DNA from 2 places in the Comamonas sp. NLF-1-9 genome. Region 2 is predicted to be linked to the other one. Evidence: riboswitches for the same ligand, from Rfam matches in the RefSeq annotation. Region 2 holds a riboswitch; the other holds the start of a gene.

Region 1 (11,370 bases), 530 kb from region 2:
ATTATCGCGGTTCGAAGTCCAGCGCCGCCGAATTCATGCAGTAACGCAGGCCTGTGGGTGCGGGGCCGTCTTCGAAGACGTGGCCCAGGTGGGCGCCGCACTGCGCGCAAGTGGTCTCGGTGCGCACCATGCCGTGACTGCGGTCCACGGTTTCGCGGATGGCGCCGGGCAGCGCCTGCGAGAAGCTGGGCCAGCCGCAGCCGGCATCGAACTTGGTGCCCGATTCGAACAGCTGCGCGCCGCAGCAGATGCAGTGGTAACGCCCGTCCTGCCAGTGGCTTTCGTATTTGCCGGTAAACGGGCGCTCGGTGGCGGCGTGGCGCGTCACCTCGTAGGCGCCGGCTTCCGCCTGCTTGCCGGCGAGCAGCGAGCGCCATTCGTCGTCGGTCTTGCGTATCGGATAGGTCATGAGGAGCAACTCAGGGTGAGAGAGGCCGCCCAGTCGGGCGGCGGGCCGGCCCAGGCTTGGTGGTCGGGATGGTCGTCGAACGGGCGCATGAGCACCTGCTGCAGAGCTTCGATGACGGAAAAGTCCTGAAGTTTCGCCGCGCGGATGCACAGCTCTGCCAGATGGTTGCGCAGCACGAATTTCGGATTGGTTTTGAGCATCAAATCGGGGTTTTGCACAATACCAGCCTGCGCTAACAGCTCTGAAAACGCTAGCAACCAATCGTGGAACGCCGTGCGGTCGATGAACAGATCGGCCGCCGCTTTCGGCGTGCCGCTGGCACAGGCTTGCGAATAGCTGCGCCAAAAGATGCTGTAGTCCACGCCTTCGCGCGCCAGCAGCCGCAGCAGCTGCGCAAGGGATTCGGCGTCGCCTTCGAAGGGCGCGCTCAGCCCCAGCTTGCGCCGCATCTGTGCCATGTAATGCGCCTCGAACGCGCCGGGGTAGGCGGAGATCGCTGCCTGGGCGTGGGGCAGCTCCTCGATCAGCGGCAGCAGCGCGCGTGCCAGGCAGGCCAGGTTCCAGTGGGCCACGGCCGGCTGCTCGTCGAAGGCGTAGCGACCGAGCTGGTCGCTGTGGTTGCAGATGTGCTGCGGGTCAAAGCCGTCCATGAACTGAAACGGGCCGTAGTCCAGCGTCAGGCCCAGGATGCTCATGTTGTCGGTATTCATCACGCCGTGCATGAAGCCTACCGCCTGCCACTGCGCGATCAGGGCGGCGGTGCGCTCGCTCACCGCGCGCAGCAGCGCGGCGTAGGCATTGCCCTGGGCGGCATCGGCCGTGCGGCAGGCGGGGTAGTAGCGCTCGATCACGTAATCGGCCAGGCGGCGCAGCGCCGGCTCCTGCCCCTGCGCGGCAAACCACTCGAAGTGGCCAAAGCGGATGAAGCTCGGTGCCACGCGCGTGAGCACGGCAGCGCTCTCCAGCGTCTCGCGCTGCACCGGCAGGGGCGAGCCGACCAGGGCGAGCGCCTGGGTGCTGGGTATCGCCAGGCCGTGCATGGCGCAGCTGGCCAGGTATTCACGAATGCTCGAGCGCAGCACCGCGCGCCCGTCGGCGCCGCGCGAATAAGGCGTGCGTCCGCTACCCTTGAGCTGCAGTTCCTGACCTTGCGCCGTCTCGCCCAGCAGCAGCGCGCGCCCGTCGCCCAGACGCCCGGCCCAGACGCCGAACTGATGTCCGCCATAGACGCTTGCCAGCGGCGTGCTGCCGGGCAGCGTGGCATTGCCGCTCAGGGCTTGCAAGGCCTGGTCGCTGTCGAGCCAGGCGGGCTCCAGGCCCAGTTCTGCGGCAAGCTCACGGTTGCGCGCGATCCAATGCGGCTCGGGCAGGGGGCTGGGCGCAAGCGCCGTGAAGAAGGGCTCGCCCAGCGTGGCAAAGCCCGCTTGCCAGGCGGGGCCTCGTGCTTCGGGGGCAGGCGTGGCGCGCATATCCATGGCCCATTGTGGGACGAAGCGGCAAGCGCTGCTGGCGCGTGCGCTCTTGTCCTGTAGGGGACAAGTCGCGTGCAGCCACGCGGGGCGCACGCACGAGGCGGCCGCAGGCCAGAGCTAACATGGCGGCGTTTCGTTTGCCGACCGAAAAAGGAGACCCCATGCTGCTCGGACAGATGCAGAGCCAACCCTTGTTGATTTCCATGCTGATCGACTTCGCCGAGCGCCACCATGGCGACGGCGAGATCGTCTCGCGCCGGGTGGAGGGCGACATGCACCGCTACACCTACGCCGATCTGGCGCGGCGCGCCAAACGCCTGGCCAATGCGCTGGAGGCGGCGGGTACCGAGCCGGGCGACCGCATTGCCTCCATCGCATGGAATGGCTATCGGCACATGGAGCTGTACTTCGGCGTCGCCGGTTCGGGGCGCGTGATGCATACGCTCAACCCGCGCCTGCATCCGGCGCAACTGGTGTGGATCATCAACCACGCCGAAGACAAGGTGGTGTGCTTTGACGCCAGCTTCCTGCCGCTGGTGCAGGCGGTGCACGCCAAGTGCCCCACGGTCAAATCCTGGGTGCTGCTGTGCGAGGCCGACAAGTTGCCCGCGGACAGCGGCATCCCCGGTCTGCTGAGCTACGAGGCCTGGATTGCGGCAGCCTCCGAGCAATACAGCTGGCCGCAGTTCGACGAGAACACCGCCGCCGGGCTGTGCTACACCAGTGGCACCACGGGCGATCCCAAGGGCGCGCTGTACAGCCACCGCTCTACCGTGCTGCACGCCTATGGCGGCTGCCTGCCCGACGCGATGAACCTGTCGGCGCGCGACTCCATGATGCCGGTCGTGCCGATGTTTCACGTCAACGCCTGGGGCCTGCCCTACGGCGCGGCGCTCACCGGCTGCAAAGTGGTCTTTCCCGGCCCCGCGATGGATGGCAAGTCGATCTACGAGCTGATGGAGGCCGAGCAGGTGACGTTTGCCGCCGGCGTGCCGACGATCTGGCAGATGCTGCTGTCGCACATGGCGGCCAACGGGCTCAAGTTCTCCACCCTCACGCGCACCGTGATCGGCGGCTCGGCCTGCCCGCCCGCGATGATCGACACCTTCCGCGACCAGTACGGCGTGGACGTGCTGCACGCCTGGGGCATGACCGAGACCAGTCCGCTGGGCACGCTGTGCACGCTCAAGAACAAGCAGCTCAAGCTCTCGCCCGAAGAGCAACTGCACATCCGCACCAAGCAGGGGCGGGCGCTCTTTGGCGTGGACATGAAGATCGTCGGGGACGACGGCAAGGACCAGCCCTGGGACGGCAAGACCTATGGCGACCTGCTGGTGCGCGGCCCCTGGATATTGGCGCGCTACTTCAAGGGCACGACCGATCCGCTGGTCTACGACGAGGCCGGGCACGGCTGGTTTCCCACGGGCGACGTGGCCACCATCGATGCCGACGGCTTCATGCAGATCACCGACCGCAGCAAGGACGTGATCAAGTCCGGCGGCGAATGGATCAGTTCCATCGACATCGAGAACATCGCCATGGCGCACCCGGCCGTGGCCATGGCCGCCTGCGTCGGCATGGCCCACCCCAAGTGGGACGAACGCCCGATCATCGCCGTGGTGACCAAACCCGGCGCCGAGGTCACGCGCGAAGAGCTGCTCGGGTTCTACGAAGGCAAGATGGCCAAGTGGCAGATCCCCGACGACGTGGTGTTCGTCGAGGCGATCCCGCTGGGCGCTACCGGCAAGATGCAAAAGAGCAAGCTGCGCGAGCAGCTCAAGGACTACAAGCTGCCCGGCCTTTGAGTGGTTTGGCCGGCCGCTGAGCAGGCCTCACTCTCTGCTAGGATGGCGGCCTTGGATGGGTCGGGAGAGCTTGCCGGGCATGCGCCCGGCGACGCCGAAGGAGCAACTGCCCCGGAAACTCTCAGGCACAGGAACCGGCCCGTCGTCCACACTCTGAAGAGCAGGCAGCTTCGTCTCTTGCCTCACCGAAGGAGCAAGTGTGCCGCCCCAGCGCCGGCACACGAATCTCTCAGGTTCCGAACAGAGGGGGCACGCCGCATGCATGGTGCATGCCGCGTCACCCATCCTGACGTTTGGAGCTGACATGACTTCGATCGCCGTCATCGGCGCCGGTATCACCGGCGTCACTTCTGCCTACGCGCTGGCCCGGCGCGGTTTTGATGTAAGCCTGCTGGAGGGCCATCGCTACGCCGGCATGGAGACCTCGTTCGCCAATGGCGGACAGCTCTCCGCTTCCAACGCGGAGGTGTGGAACCACCCGTCCACGCTGCTCAAGGGCCTCAAGTGGATGCTGCGCAGCGATGCGCCGCTGCTGGTCAATCCCCGGCCCACTTGGCACAAGCTGTCCTGGTTTGCCGAATTCATCGCCCAGCTTCCCCGCTACCGCGAGCACACGGTGCAGACCACGCGCCTGGCGATCGCCGCGCGCCAGCATCTGTTTGACTGGGCCGAGCGCGAAGGCCTGCACTTTGATCTGCGCCGGCAGGGCATCTTGCACATCTACCGCGACCGCGCCGGTTTCGAGCATGCGGGCGAGGTCTCCAGGCTGCTGGCCGAAGGCGGTCTGCAGCGCCGGGCGGTCACGCCCGAGGAGATGCGCGCGATCGAGCCCACACTCGCGGGCAACTACTACGGCGGCTACTTCACCGAAAGCGATTGCACCGGGGACATTCATCTCTTCACCGCCGGCCTGGCCGCTGCCGCCGAGCGCCTGGGGGTGCACTGCCTCTATGGCGCGCAGGTGCAAGGCCTTGAAAGCGACGGACGCCGCGCGCTGGTGCGCTGGAGCGGCGAAGACGGCCCGCGCGAGCAGTCCTTCGACGCGGTGCTGGTCTGCGCCGGCGTGGCCAGCCGCGCGCTGGCGGCGCAACTGGGCGACCGCATCAACATCTACCCGGTCAAGGGCTACTCGATCACCGTGCACCTGCAGGACGAGGCAAGCCAGCAGGCCGCGCCCACCGTCAGCCTGCTCGACGACGAGACCAAGCTCGTCACGAGCCGCCTGGGCGCGACGCGCTTTCGCGTGGCCGGCACGGCCGAGTTCAATGGCGTGAACAGGGATATCCGGGCCGACCGCATCGCGCCGCTGGTGCGCTGGGTCAACGCCTGCTTTCCCGGCGTGAGCACGCGCCAGGTCGTGCCCTGGGCCGGCCTGCGCCCGATGACCCCGAGCATGCTGCCGCGCGTGGGCCAGGGTCGCAAGCCCAATGTGTTCTACAACACCGGCCACGGCCACCTGGGCTGGACGTTGTCGGCGGCTACGGCGGACATGGTGGCCGAGCTGGCCAGCTCGGCCCTCGGGCGCAGTGCGGGCGGCGCGCGGGTGGCGCTGCAGGGCGCCTGAAGCGGCACACGGGTGCGCCGCTGCCGCGTCCCACCCGTGACAGCCGCGCAGAGCAGGCCGCGGCAAAGCTCCTACACTCTTTGAGCCCGGGCCGGCGCATGTGCCATGCGCGGGCCCCGCGTTTGCGCGGCCAATCAAGAAGGAGCTCTGCCAGTGACAGCCCAATACCAGGTCCAGGGCGATATCGCCCTCATCACGCTGAACAACCCGCCGGTCAACGGCCTGGGGCTAGCCACGCGCAAGGCCTTGGGCGAGGGGCTGCGCCAGGCGCAGCAGGACGCGGCCGTCAAGGCCATTGTGCTCACCGGCGCGGGCAAGGCGTTTTCGGGTGGTGCGGACATTACCGAGTTTGGCACCGACAAGGCCTTTGCCGAGCCCAATCTGCACACCGTGATCGCCATGGTGGAGCAGTGCAGCAAGCCGGTGGTCGCGGCGATCCACAGCGTCTGCATGGGCGGCGGGCTGGAGCTTTCGCTTGCCTGCCACTACCGCGTGGCCGCGCCCGGCTGCAGCGTGGCGCTGCCCGAGGTCAAGCTGGGCCTGCTGCCGGGCGCCGGTGGCACCCAGCGCCTGCCGCGGGTGCTGGGGGTGGAGGCGGCGCTCAATCTGATCGTCAGCGGCGAAGCGCTCAAGAGCGAATTCATCGCCGGGGTACCGGGGCAAAAGCTCTTTGACAAGCTCGCCAGTTCGCCCGAAGCCTTGCTGGACGAAGCCTTGGCCTTTGCGCGCAGCGTGGCCGATGTGCGCCCCTTGCCCTTGGTGCGCAATCTGCCCTGCGCACACCCCCAGGGCGAGGCCTACTTTCAGTTTGCGCGCAACATGGTCAAGGGCATGGCGAAGCACTTCCCCGCGCCGGCGATGTGCGTGGACGCGGTGCAGGCGGCAGCGAGCAAGAGGATGTTTGCCGATGGCCTGGTGGTCGAGCGCGAGCTGTTCACGCGGCTGATGTGGTCGCCCGAGTCGCGCGCGCTGCGTCACCTGTTCTTTGCCGAGCGCGCCGCGAGCAAGATTCCCGACGTGCCCGCCGCTACGCCGCTGCGCAAGATCGAGAAAGTGGCCGTCATTGGTGCAGGCACCATGGGCGGCGGCATCGCGATGAACTTCCTCAACGCCGGCATCCCGGTGACCCTGCTGGAGATGAAGCAGGAAGCGATTGAGCGCGGCGTGGGCGTGATGCGCAAGAACTACGAGGCGCAGGTCAAGAAGGGCAAGCTCAAGCAGGACAAGTACGAGCAGCGCATGGCCTTGCTCACGACCACGCTGAGCTACGACGACCTCAAGGACGCCGACCTGATCATCGAGGCAGTGTTCGAAGACATGGCGGTGAAGGAGGCAGTATTCAGGCAGCTCGACGCGGTGGCCAAACCCGGCGCGATTCTGGCCAGCAACACCTCGACGCTGGACGTCAACCAGATTGCCGCCTTCACCGCCCGCCCGCAGGACGTGGTGGGCCTGCACTTCTTCAGCCCGGCCAACGTGATGAAGCTGCTCGAGGTGGTGCGCGGCGAGAAGACCGCCAAGGATGTGCTCGCCACGGTGATGGCCGTGGCCAAAAAGATCCGCAAGACGGCGGTGGTCGCGGGCGTGTGCGACGGCTTCATCGGCAACCGCATGATCGAGCAATACGTGCGCCAGGCGGGCTTTTTGATTGACGAGGGCTGCACCCCGGCGCAGGTGGACAAGGCGATCGAGAAATTCGGCTTTGCCATGGGGCCGTTTCGCATGAGCGACCTGGCGGGCAACGACATCGGCTGGGCCATCCGCAAGCGCCGCCGTGTGGAATACCCCGACATGAAGTACAGCAAGACGGCCGACTTGCTGTGCGAGCAGGGGCGCTTTGGCCAGAAAGTGGGCAAGGGCTGGTACGACTACCTGCCAGGCAAGCGCGACGCAATCCCCAATGCCGAGGTGGTGGCGATGATCGAGGACTACCGCAAGAGCGAAGGCATCACGGCGCGCAAGATCGGCGACGAGGAAATCGTGCAGCGCCTGGTGTTCAGCCTGGTCAACGAGGCCGCGCACGTTCTGCAAGAAGGCATCGCCAACAAGGCGAGCGACATCGACGTGGTCTACATCTTTGGCTACGGCTTTCCGGTGTTCCGCGGCGGCCCGCTGAACTACGCCAACGAGGTCGGCCTGTTCAACGTGGTGGCGGCCATGCAGCGCTTTGCGCGCAACCCGCACGACGACGCCGCCTTCTGGCAGCCCGCGCCCTTGCTGGCGCGCCTGGTGGCCGAAGGCAAGCACTTCGCCTGAGCCCGAGAAAGACAGCACAAGGAATATCGCCATGACCAGCGCAGTGATTGTTTCTACCGCCCGCACGCCGCTCGCCAAGAGCTGGAAGGGCTCCTTCAACATGACGCATGGCGCCACGCTGGGCGGCCATGTGGTGCGCGCCGCTGTCGAGCGCGCGGGCATCGAGGGCGGGCAAGTCGAAGACGTCCTCATGGGCTGCGCCAACCCCGAGGGCGCGACCGGCATGAACATCGCACGCCAGATCGCGCTGATGGCCGACCTGCCGGTGACCACCAGCGGCATGACGGTGAACCGCTTTTGCTCCTCGGGCTTGCAGACGATTGCGCTGGCCAGCCAGCGCATCATCGCGGGCGAGGGCGAGGTCTACGTGGCCGGCGGCGTGGAGAGCATCTCCTGCGTGCAGCAGGAGATGAATACACACATGTTGTTCGACCCGGCCTTGCAGAAGAAAAAGCCCGAGATCTACTGGAGCATGCTGCAGACCGCCGAGCAGGTGGCCAAGCGCTACGGCATTGGCCGCGAAGCCATGGACGAGTACGGCGCGGCCAGCCAGCAAAAGGCCTGCGCCGCGCAGGCCGCGGGCCTGTTCGAGGCCGAGATCGCACCCATCACCGTGACTGCGGGCATCGCCGACAAGACCCTGGGGCTGATCACGAAGCAAGTCACCGTCAGCAAGGACGAGGGCCTGCGCGAGGGCACGACGGTGGCCGCCATCAGCGGCATCAAGCCGGCGCTGCCCGGCGGCCTGGTGGCGGCGGGCAACGCGAGCCAGTTCTCGGATGGCGCGGGCGCCTGCGTGGTGGTGAGCGAAGACTACGCCAGTCGCAAGAACCTGAAACCCTTGGGGCGCTTTCTGGGTTTTGCAGTTGCAGGCTGCGAGCCCGACGAGATGGGCATAGGCCCGGTGTTTGCGGTGCCCAAGGTGCTCAAGCGCCTGGGCCTTGCGGTTCAGGATATCGACCTGTGGGAGCTGAACGAAGCTTTCGCGGTGCAGGTGATCTACTGCCGCGACAAGCTCGGCATTCCGGCCGATCGGCTGAACGTCAACGGCGGGGCGATAGCCGTGGGCCACCCCTACGGCGTGACCGGCCAGCGCCTGACCGGCCATGCGCTGATCGAAGGCAAGCGCCGTGGGGCCAAGCGCGTGTGCGTGACCATGTGCATAGGCGGCGGCATGGGCGCGGCGGGCGTGTTCGAGGTGCTCTGAAGGCGCCGGCGGCGCACGACCCGGAGCGAGCGGGCCGCAGACATGCGGCCCTTTTTCATGGGCGCCGCGCGCGCTCCAGCAGGCTGTCCAGATAGGCGGCGAACAGCGCCTGCGAGGACTGGCCGAACATGCGTATGCGTCCGGTGTGGCTCATCACCAGCAGCCCGACGATGTGGGCAAACAATGCAGTGACCTCGGCAGTGGCGCGTGCGTTGTCAAGGCCCAGCGCCTGCAGCGCCGCATGGCAGGGCAGCAGCGCGTCGCGCAGGCGGGTGTTCAGGCGCGCATCGAGTTCGGGCGTGAGGCCGCGCGGCGCCATGCCCTGGAACAGGTAAAAACCCAGATCCAGGTCGTGCGGGTTGACGCGGTAGAAGTCGAAAAAGGCGCTGGCGCCCGCGCGCAGGCGCTCGGCGGGGCGTTCGCTTGTCTGCAGCGCCAGTTGCACCTGGGTGTTCAGGCGCTCCAGCGATTCGCCCAGCAGCGCGCCGTAGATGTGCTCTTTGCTCGGGAAGTAGCTGTACAGCGCGCCGGGCGTATAGCCGGCGCGCCGGGCAATCTCGCGGATGCTGGTCTTTTCCATGCCGAGCTCGAAGAAGGCCGAGCGCGCCGCATCGAGCACCAGTTCCTGACGCACGTCCGCCAGGCGGCGGCGACGCTCGGCGCGCAGCTCGTGGGCCGAGGGCGGGGCGGGGCTGGCTTTCTTTCTGCTGACCGGCATGGCGGGCATTGTAGGATTGACAAACATATTGAACACCGTTCAAATATGGCCACCCGCGTTATTGAGGCCACGCCATGACCGAACCCGACCGCTGCGTCTTGCCCCGCGTCCCGCTGATGAGCGGCGAGGCCTACCGCGAATCGCTGCGGCGCCTGAAGCCGCGCGTCTTCGTCGACGGGCGGCAGATCGACTCGGTAGTGGACGCGCCCGAGCTTGCGCCCGGCGTGAACGCGCTGGCCTACACCTACGACTTCGCGCTGCGCGAGGAACTGGCGCCGATTGCCCTGGCCAACCAGACCAGTCGCGCCAAGGTGGTGCCGCGCATGCTGCACGTGAACGAGGCGGCGGGCGATTTGCTCAACAAGCTCGAAGCCGTGCGCGTGCTGTGCCAGGAAACCGGCTGCGCCCAGCGCTATCTGGCGCACGACGCGCTCAACGGCCTGGCGCAAGCCACCGGCGCGATCGACGACGCCAGCGGCACGCGCGAGGCCGGTGACCGCTTTCGCGCCTACCTTGCGCATGCCCAGGACCATGACCTGGCCATCGGCATCGCCATGACCGATGCCAAGGGCGACCGCACCAGAAAACCGCATGAACAGCCGGTGCAGGACGCCTATGTGCACGTGGTGCGCCAAGACGGCAAGGGCATCTGGATCAGTGGTGCCAAGGCCATCGTGACCGGCGCGCCCTACATGCACGAGCTGCTGGTCATGCCCAGCCGCAACATGGGCCCGCAGGACGCGGCCTTTGCCGTGTGCTGCGCGGTGGCGGTGGATGCGCCCGGTGTCACCATCGTCTCGCGCGTGGCCGGGCGCCCGGGCGAGAAGCTGGAGCACGGCGCGGCGCTGTTCTCGCGCAAATACGGCCAGTCCACCGCCGTGGTGCTGTTCGAGGAAGTCTTCGTGCCCTGGGAGCGGGTGTTCTACGCCGGCGACTGGGAGCACAGCCACATCCTTACCTACAGCTACGCCACGCACCACCGCCACAGCTGCATCGCGGCGCGCGCGGGCTTTGGCGACCTCTTGATCGGCGCGGGCGCGCTGATGTGCGAGGCCAACGGTTTTGACGACCCGGGCAAGGTGAGCAGTCTGCGCGAACCCATGGTGGAACTGATCAAGATCGTCGAAGGCTTTTATGCCTGCGGCGTCGCTGCGAGCGTCTACGCCGCGCCGGACAAATACAGCAAAACCTTTATGCCCGAGCCGGTTTTCGCCAACATCGGCAAGCTGCTGCTGGCCACGCAGATCTACGACATGCACCGCCTGGCGCACGAGGTCTCGGGCGGCTTGATCGTGGCGCTGCCAGGGCCGGACGAAGATCACAACCCGGCCACCAGCGCGAGCCTCTCCGAGGTGCTGCGCGCCAACCCGTCCGTGCCCTACGACAAGCGCATCGAGGCCGCGCGTCTGATCGAGGACCTCACCGCCTCCTACCAGGGCGGCTGGTATTCGCTCATCAGTCTGCACGGCGGCGGCTCGCCCGCCGCGATGAAGCAGGAGATCTGGCGCAACTACCCGGTGGGCAGCAAGGTGGAGCTGGTGGAGCGCCTGCTGGAGCGCGGCGTGCTGCACGACCCGAATCGCCCGATCACGCAAAACCGCGAACCGGGCAAGTGCTGCGACAACGGCTGCAGCGCCCCGGGGCAGGCGATCATGGCGCCACTGACGGTGCAGCGCACGCGCGGCGACTAGCGCCCGCCCTGGCGCAGCTTGGCGAAGGCCGCGGCCATGGCCGAAGGCGCCTGCGCCTCCTGCGCTCGCCCGCGCTGCTGGCCGCGCCCTGCGGCTTCGTAGCGGTTTTCACGCGGGGCGTCGCGCCGCGCGGGGGCTGCGTCCAGCTTCATCGTCAGGCTGATGCGTTTGCGCGCTGCGTCCACTTCCAGCACCTTTACCTTCACGATCTGGCCGGTCTTGACGACTTCGCGCGCGTCCTGCACGAA
Region 2 (11,370 bases):
AACATGGGCGTGGGCAAGGACGGCGAGCCGACCGACCACTTCCAGCTTGGCATGGAATTGCTGGGCAAGTACACCGTGTTTGCCGAGGGCGCGCGCGGTCACCTGGGCAAGCAACTGATCGCGCGCTACAAGCTCGACGAAGGGCGCGACCCGCAGTCCTGGGGCCTGGGCGTCAAGGAGCTCTGGGAGATCGACCCCGAGCGCCACCAGCCCGGCCTGGTGGTGCACACCGCCGGCTGGCCCATGGACCCGAGCACCTACGGCGGCGGCTTCATCTACCACCTGGACGGCAACCGCGTGGCGCTGGGCTTTGTCACCGGGCTCAACTACAGCAATCCCTACCTCAGCCCCTTCGAGGAATTCCAGCGCTGGAAGACCCACCCCAACGTGCGCTGGTATCTGGAAAACGCCAAGGGCGAGGTGACGGGCAAGCGCCTGTCCTACGGCGCGCGCGCCATCAACGCCAGCGGCATCAATGCGCTGCCCAAGTTCGTCTTCCCGGGCGGCGCGCTGATTGGTTGCAACGCGGGCTTTCTGAACGTCAGCCGCATCAAGGGCAGCCATTCGGCGATCAAGACCGGCATGCTCGCGGCGGACGCGGCCTTTGCCGCGATCACCGCCGGGCGCCAGCACGACGAACTGAAGAACTACACCCTGGGTTTCGAGAACAGCTGGCTCTACCCCGAGCTGCAAAAAGACCGCAACTTCAAGAACTGGTTCCGCTGGGGCCTGTCGGTGGGCACGCTGATGAACGGCTTCGAGCAGTACGTGCTGCGCGGGCACTTTCCCTGGACGCTGCACCGCAAGAAGCCCGACTACGCCTACCTCAAGCCGGCCAGCGAGTGCACGCCCATCGACTACCCCAAGCCCGACGGCAAGCTGACTTTTGACCGGCTTTCCAGCGTCTTCATGAGCAGCACCAACCACGAGGAAAACCAGCCCTCGCACCTGACGCTCAAGGACGCCTCGGTGCCGGTGGACATCAACCTGGCCAAATACGCCGGGCCCGAGGCGCGCTACTGCCCCGCCGGGGTGTATGAGTTCGTCGACGACGGCAAGGGTGGGCAGCGCCTGCAGATCAACGCGCAAAACTGCGTGCACTGCAAAACCTGCGACATCAAGGACCCGACGCAGAACATCGTCTGGGTCGCGCCCGAAGGCGGCGGCGGGCCCAACTACGCATCGATGTAAAGTTGACACGGATCAAACAAGGGTATTCCCTTACGCGCCCCTGACAGGGGCGTTTTTCATGGTGTCGCTGACGTACACTCGCGCCCACGGTGACCCGGCGGACAAGCCCTGCCGGGCCGCGTGACCACAGCAAATTCCCCAACAAGGAGATCTTCATGAAGCAATTGCCCTGGATGACCCTGGGTGCACTTACTTTGGCGTTTGCCGCCATTGCCCCAGCCAGCGCACAGGAAAAGTCGGTGGCCGTCACCGCCATCGTCGAGCACCCCGCACTGGATGCGGTGCGCGACGGCGCCAAGGATGCGCTCAAGGCCGCCGGTTTCGAAGAAGGCAAGAACCTGAAGTGGCAGTACCAGAGCGCCCAGGGCAACACCGGCACCGCCGCGCAGATCGCGCGCAAGTTCATCGGTGACAAGCCCGACGTGATCATCGCCATCGCCACGCCCTCGGCCCAGGCCGTGGTGGCCGCGACCAAGAACGTGCCGGTGGTGTTCTCCGCCGTGACCGACCCGGTGGCCGCCAAGCTGGTCCAGAGCTGGGACGCTTCGGGCACCAACGTGACCGGCGTGTCCGACCTGCTGGCCATGGACAAGCAGGTCGAGCTGATCAAGAAGGTAGTGCCCGACGCCAAGCGCCTGGGCATCGTCTACAACCCGGGTGAAGCCAACTCCGTCGTGGTCGTCAAGGAACTCAAGGAGCTGCTGCCCAAGATGGGCATGACGCTGGTCGAAGCCTCGGCCCCGCGCTCTGTGGACGTGGGCAGCGCCGGGCGCAGCCTGGTCGGCAAGGTGGACGCGATCTACAACAGCACCGACAACAACGTGGTGTCGGCCTATGAGTCGCTGGTGAAGGTGGCGCAGGAAGCCAAGATTCCCTTGATCGCCGCCGACTCCGACAGCGTCAAGCGCGGCGCGATCGCCTCGCTGGGCGTGAACTACCGCGACCTGGGCGAGCAGACCGGCCGCATGGTGGCGCGCATCCTCAAGGGCGAGAAGCCCGGCGACATCAAGCCCGAGGTCAGCACCAAGCTCGAGTTGTTCGTGAACCCCGGCGCCGCTGAAAAACAGGGCGTGAAGCTCTCCGAAGACTTCGTCAAGTCGGCGACGACCATCGTCAAGTAAGTGTGAGGGCGCAGCTGCTGCGCCACCCCTCCCGGGCAGAAACCGTGCACCCCATGGCTTCTGCCCGTTTTCGTCTGTGAGCCCCCCATGTCCCTGTTTTCCTTTCTCGGCGCCATCGAGATCGGGCTGATCTTTGCCCTGGTCGCGCTTGGCGTCTATATCTCGTTTCGGCTGCTGCGCTTTCCCGACCTGACGGTGGATGGCAGCTTTCCGCTGGGCGGCGCGGTCTGCGCGGTGATGATCCAGGCGGGCTACAGCCCCTATGTGGCCACGCTGGGCGCCACGCTGGCGGGCGCCGCGGCCGGCTACATCACCGGCTGGCTCAACGTGCGCCTGCGCATCATGGACTTGCTCGCCTCCATCCTGATGATGATTGCGCTGTTCTCGGTCAATCTGCGCATCATGGGCGGGCCCAACATTCCGCTGATCAACGACCCGACCATGTTCACGCTGCTGCAGCCCGAGGGGCTGGAGGACTACTGGTCGCGCCCGATGATCCTGCTGGTGATCATCATCATCGCCAAGTTTGCCGCCGACTGGTTCTTCTCCACCGAGCGCGGCCTGGCGATCCGCGCCACCGGCTCCAACGCGCGCATGGCCCGCGCGCAGGGCATCAATACCGGCGCGATGGTGCTGCTGGGCATGGCGATTTCCAACGCCCTCGTGGGCCTGTCGGGCGCGCTGTTCGCGCAGACGCAGGGCGGCGCCGACATTTCCATGGGCATAGGCACCATCGTCATCGGCCTGGCCGCGGTCATCGTCGGCGAAGCCATCCTGCCATCGCGCCGCCTCGTGTATGCCACGCTCGCGGCCATCATCGGGGCCATCGTCTATCGCTTTTTCATCGCTGCGGCGCTCAACAGCGACTTCATCGGCCTGAAGGCGCAAGACCTGAATCTGGTCACCGCGGTGCTGGTGACGCTGGCGCTCGTAGTGCCCAACCTCAAGCGCATGCTGCAGCACAAGCGGCTGCCCGAAGCGCCCAAGAGCCTGTGAAGAGGACGGATGCCGACATGCTGAGCGCAAAAGAACTCTTCATCACCTTCAACCCCGGCACGCCGATCGAGACCAAGGCGCTGCGCGGGATGTCGTTGGAAATTCCGGCGGGCCAGTTCGTCGCCGTGATCGGCTCCAACGGCGCGGGCAAGTCCACCTTTTTGAACGCCATCTCGGGCGGCCTGGCGGTGGATTCGGGCAGCATCATGATCGACGGCCTGGACGTGACCAACGAGCCGGTGTGGACGCGCGCCCAGCGCGTGGCCCGCGTCTTCCAGGACCCGATGGCCGGCACCTGCGAAGACCTGACCATCGAGGAGAACATGGCCCTGGCCCAGCAGCGCGGCACCAAGCGCGGGCTGCATTCGGCGGTGAAAAAGTCCGAGCGCGAGATGTTCCGCGAACGCCTGGCCATTCTCGGCCTGGGGCTGGAAAACCGCCTCACCGACCGCATCGGCCTGCTCTCGGGCGGCCAGCGCCAGGCGGTGAGCCTGCTGATGGCGGCGCTGCAGCCCTCGCGCATTCTGCTGCTGGACGAGCACACCGCGGCGCTCGATCCACGCACCGCCGACTTCGTGCTCAAACTCACGCAGCGCATCGTCAGCGAGAACAAGCTGACCACCATGATGGTCACGCACTCCATGCGCCAGGCGCTGGACGTGGGCGACCGCACCGTGATGCTGCACCAGGGCCAGGTGGTGCTGGACGTCGCGGGCGAAGAGCGCTCGCGCCTGGACGTGCCCGACCTGCTCAGGATGTTTGCCAAGGTGCGCGGCGAAGAGCTGGCGGACGACGCGCTGCTGCTGGGCTGATCCTCAAAAACAGGAGCTGCTTGCGCGCTGCAGGCAAGGGCTTCAGGTTGAAAACGCCTTGAAACCCATGCCCTGCCTGCGCAAGCAGCTCCTTTTTTATTGAGCTTCAATCCGGGCCGGCCGCGCCGCGCCCGAGAACCTGCGCCCCAGAAAGACGGTGACAACCACCGCCAGCGCAAAGCCCAGCGACAGCGCATCGATGCTCTCGCCCAGCAAGGGCACTGCAAACACCATGGCCAGGAAGGGCTGCAGCAGCAGCACCTGGCTCACGCGCAGGGTGCCGCCCCACTGCAGACCGCGAAACCAGGCAAAAAAGCCCGACCACATCGACACCGCCCCGACGTAGACCAGGCCCGCCCAGGCCGGCCAGCCCACTGCCGTCAGCGCCGGCCCCTCGGGCCAGAGCCAGAGCGCCAGCGGCAGCGAGGCGGGCAGAGCCAGCGCGCACATCCAGCAGATCACCCGCTCGGCGCCGAGTTCTGGCGTGACCTGGGCGCCATAGACATAACCAAACGACGAGGCCAGCACCGCGCCGGCCAGCAGGATGTCGGCCGCGGCAAAGCCGAAACCGCCTTCGCTACCCGCGCGAATCAGCGAAAACACCACTACCAGCGCCACGCCCAGCAGCGCGCAGAGCCAGAAGCCCAGGCGCTCGCGCTCATGCAGCACGATGGCGGCAAACACCGCCGTGGCCAGCGGAATGACCGCGACGATCACCGCCGCATGCACCGCAGTGACGCTGCGCAGCGCCAGCGCCGCCAGCAGCGGCCACAGCAGCACGTTGCCCAGCAGCGCCAGCAGCAGCGGGCGCCACTGATGGCGCGCAGGCCAGGGCGAGCGCGTCCAGAGCAGAAAGGCGAGCGAGAGCAGCCCCGCCAGCGCCGCCCTGCCGGCGGTGACGAACCAGGGGCTGAGCTGCGGGTCGGCGTCCGAACCCGTGGCCAGGCGCGTGGCCGGCACGGTGACGGAAAACAGCACCATGCCGAACACGCCCAGCCAAAAGCCCAGGCGCTGGCGCGCGGCGGTGTGCGCCGCCATCAAAAGGCCGCAATCCCCGTGATCGCGCGCCCGAGGATCAGCGCGTGGATGTCGTGCGTGCCCTCGTAGGTGTTGACCACCTCCAGGTTCACCAGATGCCGCGCCACGCCGAACTCGTCGCTGATGCCGTTGCCGCCCATCATGTCGCGCGCCAGGCGGGCGATATCGAGCGCCTTGCCGCAGGAGTTGCGCTTGACGATCGAGGTCAGCTCCACCGCCGGCTCGCCCTCTTCCTTCAGGCGTCCCAGGCGCAGGCAGGCCTGCAGGCCCAGGGTGATCTCGGTCAGCATGTCAGCGAGCTTCTTCTGGATGAGCTGGTTGGCCGCGAGCGGTTTGCCGAACTGCTGGCGCTCGATCACGTACTGGCGCGCGCGGGCGTAGCAATCCTCGGCCGCGCCCAGCGCCCCCCAGGCAATGCCAAAGCGCGCGCTGTTCAGGCAGGTGAAGGGCCCTTTCAGGCCGCGCACCTCGGGAAAGGCGTTTTCTTCGGGGCAGAAGACCTCGTCCATCACGATCTCGCCGGTGATGCTCGCTCTGAGGCCCACCTTGCCGTGGATCGCCGGAGCGCTCAGGCCCTTGGCGCCCTTTTCCAGCACGAAGCCGCGTATCGCGCCCTCGTCGTCCTTGGCCCAGACGACGAACACGTCGGCGATCGGGCTGTTGGTGATCCACATCTTGGAGCCCGTGAGTCGATAGCCGCCATCGACCTTTCTGGCGCGCGTTGCCATGCTGCCGGGGTCCGAGCCGTGGTTGGGCTCGGTCAGGCCGAAGCACCCTATCAGCTCGCCGCTGGCCAGTCTGGGCAAATACTTCTGCTTCGCCTCCTCGCTGCCGAACGCGTTGATCGGCACCATCACCAGCGAGGATTGCACGCTCATCATCGAGCGGTAGCCCGAATCCACGCGCTCGACCTCGCGCGCAATCAGGCCGTAGCTGACATAGCCCAGGCCCGCGCCGCCGTATTGCTCGGGGATGGTGGCGCCCAGCAGCCCCAGCTCGCCCATCTCGCGGAAGATGGCGGCGTCGGTTTGCTCGTGGCGGAAGGCCTGCTGCACCCGCGCAAGCAAGCGGCCCTGGCAATAGGCGGCGGCCGCGTCCTGCACCGCGCGCTCCTCGGGCGTGAGCTGCTCGCGCAGCGCAAAGGGGTCACCCCAGTCGAAAGGCCGTCGGCTCTTGGTCATGTGCAATCCTCCAGATAGCGTTTGTCAGGCGGCGCGGCGCTGGTACCAGGTGCAGCCGTCCTCGCCCTGGCTCGCCTGCACCTCGCCGCGCACCAGCAGGTAGTTCAAGTGGGCCAGCGCCTCACCCGTGGCCAGGCCCATGAGTATCTGGTCTGCGGTCACGGGCCGCGCAAACAGCGCGCCGAACACGTCGACCACGCGCCGCGGCTCGACCAGCACCTGCCTGAGCCGCGCGAGCGACTCCTGATGGCTGCGCGCCAGTTGCGCCAGGCGCTCGTGCAGGCCGCGAAAAGGCCGATTGTGCGCGGGCAGCACCAGCACGTCGTCGGCGACCTCGCGCCGCAGCTTGTCCAGCGAGGCCAGCCACTCGCCCAGCGGGTCGGCGTCGGGCTCGGTCGGATAGACCGAGACGTTGGACGAGATGCCCGCCAGCACCTGGTCGCCCGAGATCAGCAGCTTGCGCTCGGGGCAGTACAGGCAGGCGTGCTCGGGCGAATGCCCGCGCCCCACGACCACGCGCCAGCGGTAGCCGCCGATGTCGATCTCATCGCCATCGGCGAGGCGCCGAAAGCTGTCGGGCATGGTGTAAATCGTCTTGCCAAAGCCGCCAAAGCGCGTCTTGTAGGTCTCTATCGCCTCGTCGTCCCAGCCGGCGCGGCGGTAGAAGTCGATCGCGTCCTCGGGCGCCTCGCGCCCGGTGTCGGCCACCAGCGCGCGGCAGCTCAGGTATTCCAGGCGGCTGATCCACAGGCGGCAGCCGAACTTGCGCGTGAGCCAGCCGGCCATGCCGATGTGGTCCGGGTGCATGTGCGTGATGAACACGCGCGTGATCGGGCCGCTGAGCGCGCCGGCAAACAGCGCGCGCCAGGCGTCCAGCGTCACCGTGGACCAGATGCCGGTATCGACCAGCGCCCAGCCCGCGCCGTCGCGCAGCGCCCACAGATTGATGTGGTTGAGCGAATACGGCAGCGGCATGCGTATCCAGTACACGCCATCGGCCACTTCGCTGACTTCGCCCAGGCCGGGCGCGTCGCCGCAGGGGTAGCTCAAGCCCTGGGGCTCGGCCGCGGCGGTTTGCTTGTTCATCGTGCTCTCTCTTGCGGCCCGGCGCCCGTGCCGGGCGCGCACCGCTGGCCAAACAGGGCATTTTGCGGCAAACGCGCCGCGCCCGGCGCCGGGCGCTGTCGCCTTGGTTCGCGCCGGCGCAGGCAGCGCCAAAAGCCACGTAGAATCGCCCCCCGTCAGGAGAGAGCGCTGCCACCCGCACGGTGCGGCGCCGCCGAAGGCGCGAGGCCCAGTGCCCAAACGCTCAGGCAAAAGGACTGGCAAGTGCCCCGCCTGCGGGGCGCATCCCTGCTGGAGAGAGGGGCACGCGGTGACCTGCTGCGCGCCTCCACCGAAGGAGCAAGCGCGGCATCATCCGCGTGAATCTCTCAGGTAAAGCGGACAGCCGGGCATGCCCACACCCCGTGGTGTGGCGTGCCGTTTCCATCAAGGAGTCCGCGCTTGTCCGATACCCCCCTGCTCACCACACCGCTGGCCGGCCTGCACCAGGAACTGGGTGCACGCATGGTGCCCTTTGCCGGATACAGCATGCCGGTGCAATACCCCGCCGGCCTGATGGCCGAGCACTTGCACACGCGCGAACACGCCGGGCTGTTCGACGTCTCGCACATGGGCCAGCTCAGGATCAAGGGGCCGCAGGCCGCCAGCGCGCTCGAGAGCCTCATGCCCGTGGACGTCGCCGGCCTTGCCGTGGGCAAGCAGCGCTATGGCCTGCTGCTCAACGACGCCGGCGGCATCATCGACGACCTGATGTTCTTTCGCGAAGCCGAAGACGTCTTCTTCCTGATCGTCAACGGCGCCTGCAAGCTCGGTGACATCGCCCACCTGCGCGAAAAAATCGGCGCGCGCTGCACCATCGAAACCCTGCCCGAGCACGGCCTGCTGGCCCTGCAAGGCCCGCAGGCCGGCGCGGCGCTCGCGCGCCTGGTGCCGGCCGCAGAGCAGCTCGTGTTCATGAGCGGCATCCACACCGACTGGCAAGGCACGCCGCTCTTCATCACGCGCAGCGGCTACACCGGCGAGGACGGTTTTGAAATCTCGCTGCCCGGCGACAAGGCCGAGGCCCTGGCCCGCGCGCTGCTGGCGCAGCCCGAAGTCAAGCCCGTCGGCCTTGGCGCGCGCAACTCCCTGCGTCTGGAAGCCGGCCTGTGCCTGTATGGCAACGACATCGACGCCAGCACCACCCCGCCCGAAGCGGGCCTGAACTGGGCCATCCAGAAGGTGCGCCGCAGCGGCGGCGAGCGCGCGGGCGGCTTTCCGGGCGCGGACAAGGTGCTGGCGCAGATTGCCGACCCCTCCACCCTCACGCGCAAGCGCGTAGGCCTGGTCGCACTGGAGCGCGTGCCGGTGCGCGAGCACACGCCCCTGCACGAAGTGGGCGGCGCCGCGATAGGCACGATCACCAGCGGGCTGCTGGCGCCGTCGCTGGGCAAACCCATCGCCCTGGGCTATGTGCCGCCGCAGTTTGCCGCCGTGGGCACGCGCGTGGACGCGCTGGTGCGCGGCAAGCCCGTGCCCATGCAAGTGGCTGCCACCCCTTTCCTTGCGCCGCGCTACCACCGCGGATAGTCACAATCGCGCTTTTTCATCCTCTAGCAACGGAGCACCCCATGAGCATCAAGTATTCCAAGGACCATGAATGGGTCGATTACTCCAACGCCGCGGCCGCCATCGTCGGCATCACCGCGCATGCGCAGGACGCGCTGGGCGACGTGGTCTTCGTGGAGCTGCCCGAAGTGGGCAAGAGCTACGCCGCCGGTGACGTGGCGGGCGTGGTCGAATCGGTCAAGGCCGCGTCCGACATCTACATGCCGGTGTCCGGCGAGATCGTGGAAGTCAACGAGCAGCTGCGCGAAAACCCTTCGCTGGCCAACACCGACCCCACGGGCGCGGGCTGGTTCTTCAAGGTCAAGCTGAGCCAGGCCGACGAACTCGACTCCCTGCTGGACGAGGCCGCCTACCAGGAATTCACCAAGTCCTGATGCGCGGCGCAGCGCCGGGCATTGCGCCGGGCGCAGGCGCGCGCAGGCGAGGGCCGCCCATGAGCCAAGCCCTCTGCCGCCGCGCTATTCAAACGATAGTTGCCCGCGCTTGACTGGCGTGGGTTCCAAGCATATTTGACCTGAACCTTCCCATGTCCGCCCTGCCCTTGTCCGCGCTGGAGAACGCCAGCGAGTTCCACGCCCGCCACATCGGGATCACCGCAGCCGACGAGGCGCACATGCTCTCGGTCGTGGGCGTCGCCTCGCGCCGCGCGCTGGTCGACTCCATCGTGCCGCGCTCCATCGCGCGCGCCAGCAGCATGCAGCTGCCGCCCGCCTGCACCGAAGCGCAGGCGCTGGCCGAGCTCAAAACCATCGCCGGCAAGAACCGGGTGATGAAGAGCTTCATCGGCCAGGGCTATTACGGCACGCACACACCGGGCGTGATCCTGCGCAACGTGCTGGAAAACCCCGCCTGGTACACCGCTTACACGCCCTATCAGGCCGAGATCAGCCAGGGCCGCATGGAGGCGCTGGTCAACTTCCAGACCATGGTGACCGACCTCACCGGCATGGACATCGCCAACGCCTCCATGCTCGACGAGGCCACGGCCGCGGCCGAGGCGATGACGCTTGCGCGCCGCTCGGTGCGCGCCAAGGGCGACGCCATCGTGGTGATGGGCGACGCGCATCCGCAGACCATAGAGGTACTGCGCACACGCGCCGCGCCCCTGGGCCTGCGGCTCAAGCTCGCCGATTCGGCCGCAAGCTGGGATGCGGCGATCGCGGCCGACGACTACTTCGCGGTGCTGATCCAGTACCCGGCCAGCAGCGGCTGGCTGATGGACTGGAGCGAAGAGATCGCCAAGATCCACGCCAAGGGCGCGGCCGCCATCGTCGCGGCCGATCTGCTTGCGCTCACCCTGCTCAAGTCCCCCGGCGAGATGGACGCGGACATCGTCATCGGCAGCACCCAGCGCTTTGGCATGCCCATGGGCGCGGGCGGCCCGCACGCAGGCTACATGGCCTGCAAGGACAGCTTCAAGCGCAGCCTGCCCGGGCGCCTTGTGGGCGTGAGCGTCGACGTGCACGGCGCGCCCGCCTACCGCCTGGCGCTGCAAACGCGCGAGCAGCACATCCGCCGCGAAAAGGCCACCTCCAACATCTGCACCGCCCAGGTGCTGCCCGCGGTCGTCGCCAGCATGTACGCGGTCTACCACGGCCCCGAGGGCCTCAAGCGCATCGCCGAGCGCACCGCGCGCCTGAGCGCCATCCTCAAGGCGGGCCTTGCGCAACTGGGCTTCAGCCACGGGCACCACGCAAGCGCCTTCGACACCATCAGCCTGAAAACCGACGACGCTACCGATTCAATAGCTGCTCGCGCAATACGGATGGGCGCAAACCTCAGAAAAGCCTGGGACGTTTACCTGTGCATCTCGCTGGACGAAACCAGCACGCGCGCCGACGTCGAGCTGCTCTGGCGCATCTTCGCGGGCGAAGGCCGGACCCTGCCCGACTTTGCCGCGCTGGAGCAGCAGGCGCCCGCGCTGATTCCGGCCGAGCTGCGCCGCGAGAGCCCCTTCCTCACGCACCCGGTGTTCAACACGCACCACAGCGAAACCGCGATGCTGCGCTACATCCGCCAGCTCTCGGACAAGGACCTGGCGCTGGACCGCAGCATGATTCCGCTGGGCTCTTGCACCATGAAGCTCAACGCCACCAGCGAGATGATCCCCATCACCTGGCCGGAATTCGCGCAGATCCACCCCTTCGCTCCGGCCGACCAGCTTGCGGGCTACGCCGAACTCGACCGGTTGCTGCGCGACTGGCTGTGCCAGGCCACCGGCTACGCGGGCGTGAGCCTGCAGCCCAATGCCGGCAGCCAGGGCGAATACGCCGGGCTGCTGGCCATCAGGGCCTGGCACGAGTCGCGCGGCCAATCCCAGCGCACGGTCTGCCTGATTCCGAGCAGCGCCCACGGCAC

Evidence for each region. A riboswitch is a leader RNA that binds a small molecule or an ion and turns the genes downstream of it on or off. The one in region 2 is predicted to bind glycine.
Region 1: another riboswitch for glycine. It lies ahead of KUD94_RS05570 (D-amino acid dehydrogenase); the one in region 2 lies ahead of gcvT (glycine cleavage system aminomethyltransferase GcvT).

What each region holds. Positions count from the first base shown of each region.
Region 1 covers NZ_CP078069.1:1,154,392-1,165,761, reverse strand. Annotated here, with positions in the region: gene msrB (peptide-methionine (R)-S-oxide reductase MsrB) at 2-409, opposite strand; gene KUD94_RS05580 (YdiU family protein) at 406-1,878, opposite strand; gene KUD94_RS05575 (3-(methylthio)propionyl-CoA ligase) at 2,046-3,686, shown strand; glycine riboswitch at 3,738-3,833, shown strand; gene KUD94_RS05570 (D-amino acid dehydrogenase) at 3,991-5,250, shown strand; gene KUD94_RS05565 (3-hydroxyacyl-CoA dehydrogenase NAD-binding domain-containing protein) at 5,404-7,506, shown strand; gene KUD94_RS05560 (acetyl-CoA C-acyltransferase) at 7,538-8,713, shown strand; gene KUD94_RS05555 (TetR/AcrR family transcriptional regulator) at 8,769-9,431, opposite strand; gene KUD94_RS05550 (4-hydroxyphenylacetate 3-hydroxylase N-terminal domain-containing protein) at 9,506-11,122, shown strand; gene KUD94_RS05545 (Tex family protein) at 11,119-11,370, opposite strand, start outside.
Region 2 covers NZ_CP078069.1:625,036-636,405, reverse strand. Annotated here, with positions in the region: gene KUD94_RS03120 (electron transfer flavoprotein-ubiquinone oxidoreductase) at 1-1,191, shown strand, start outside; gene KUD94_RS03115 (ABC transporter substrate-binding protein) at 1,347-2,312, shown strand; gene KUD94_RS03110 (ABC transporter permease) at 2,400-3,308, shown strand; gene KUD94_RS03105 (ABC transporter ATP-binding protein) at 3,326-4,120, shown strand; gene KUD94_RS03100 (DMT family transporter) at 4,217-5,158, opposite strand; gene KUD94_RS03095 (acyl-CoA dehydrogenase) at 5,158-6,339, opposite strand; gene KUD94_RS03090 (MBL fold metallo-hydrolase) at 6,364-7,425, opposite strand; glycine riboswitch at 7,572-7,670, shown strand; glycine riboswitch at 7,686-7,799, shown strand; gene gcvT (glycine cleavage system aminomethyltransferase GcvT) at 7,846-8,973, shown strand; gene gcvH (glycine cleavage system protein GcvH) at 9,015-9,386, shown strand; gene gcvP (aminomethyl-transferring glycine dehydrogenase) at 9,539-11,370, shown strand, end outside.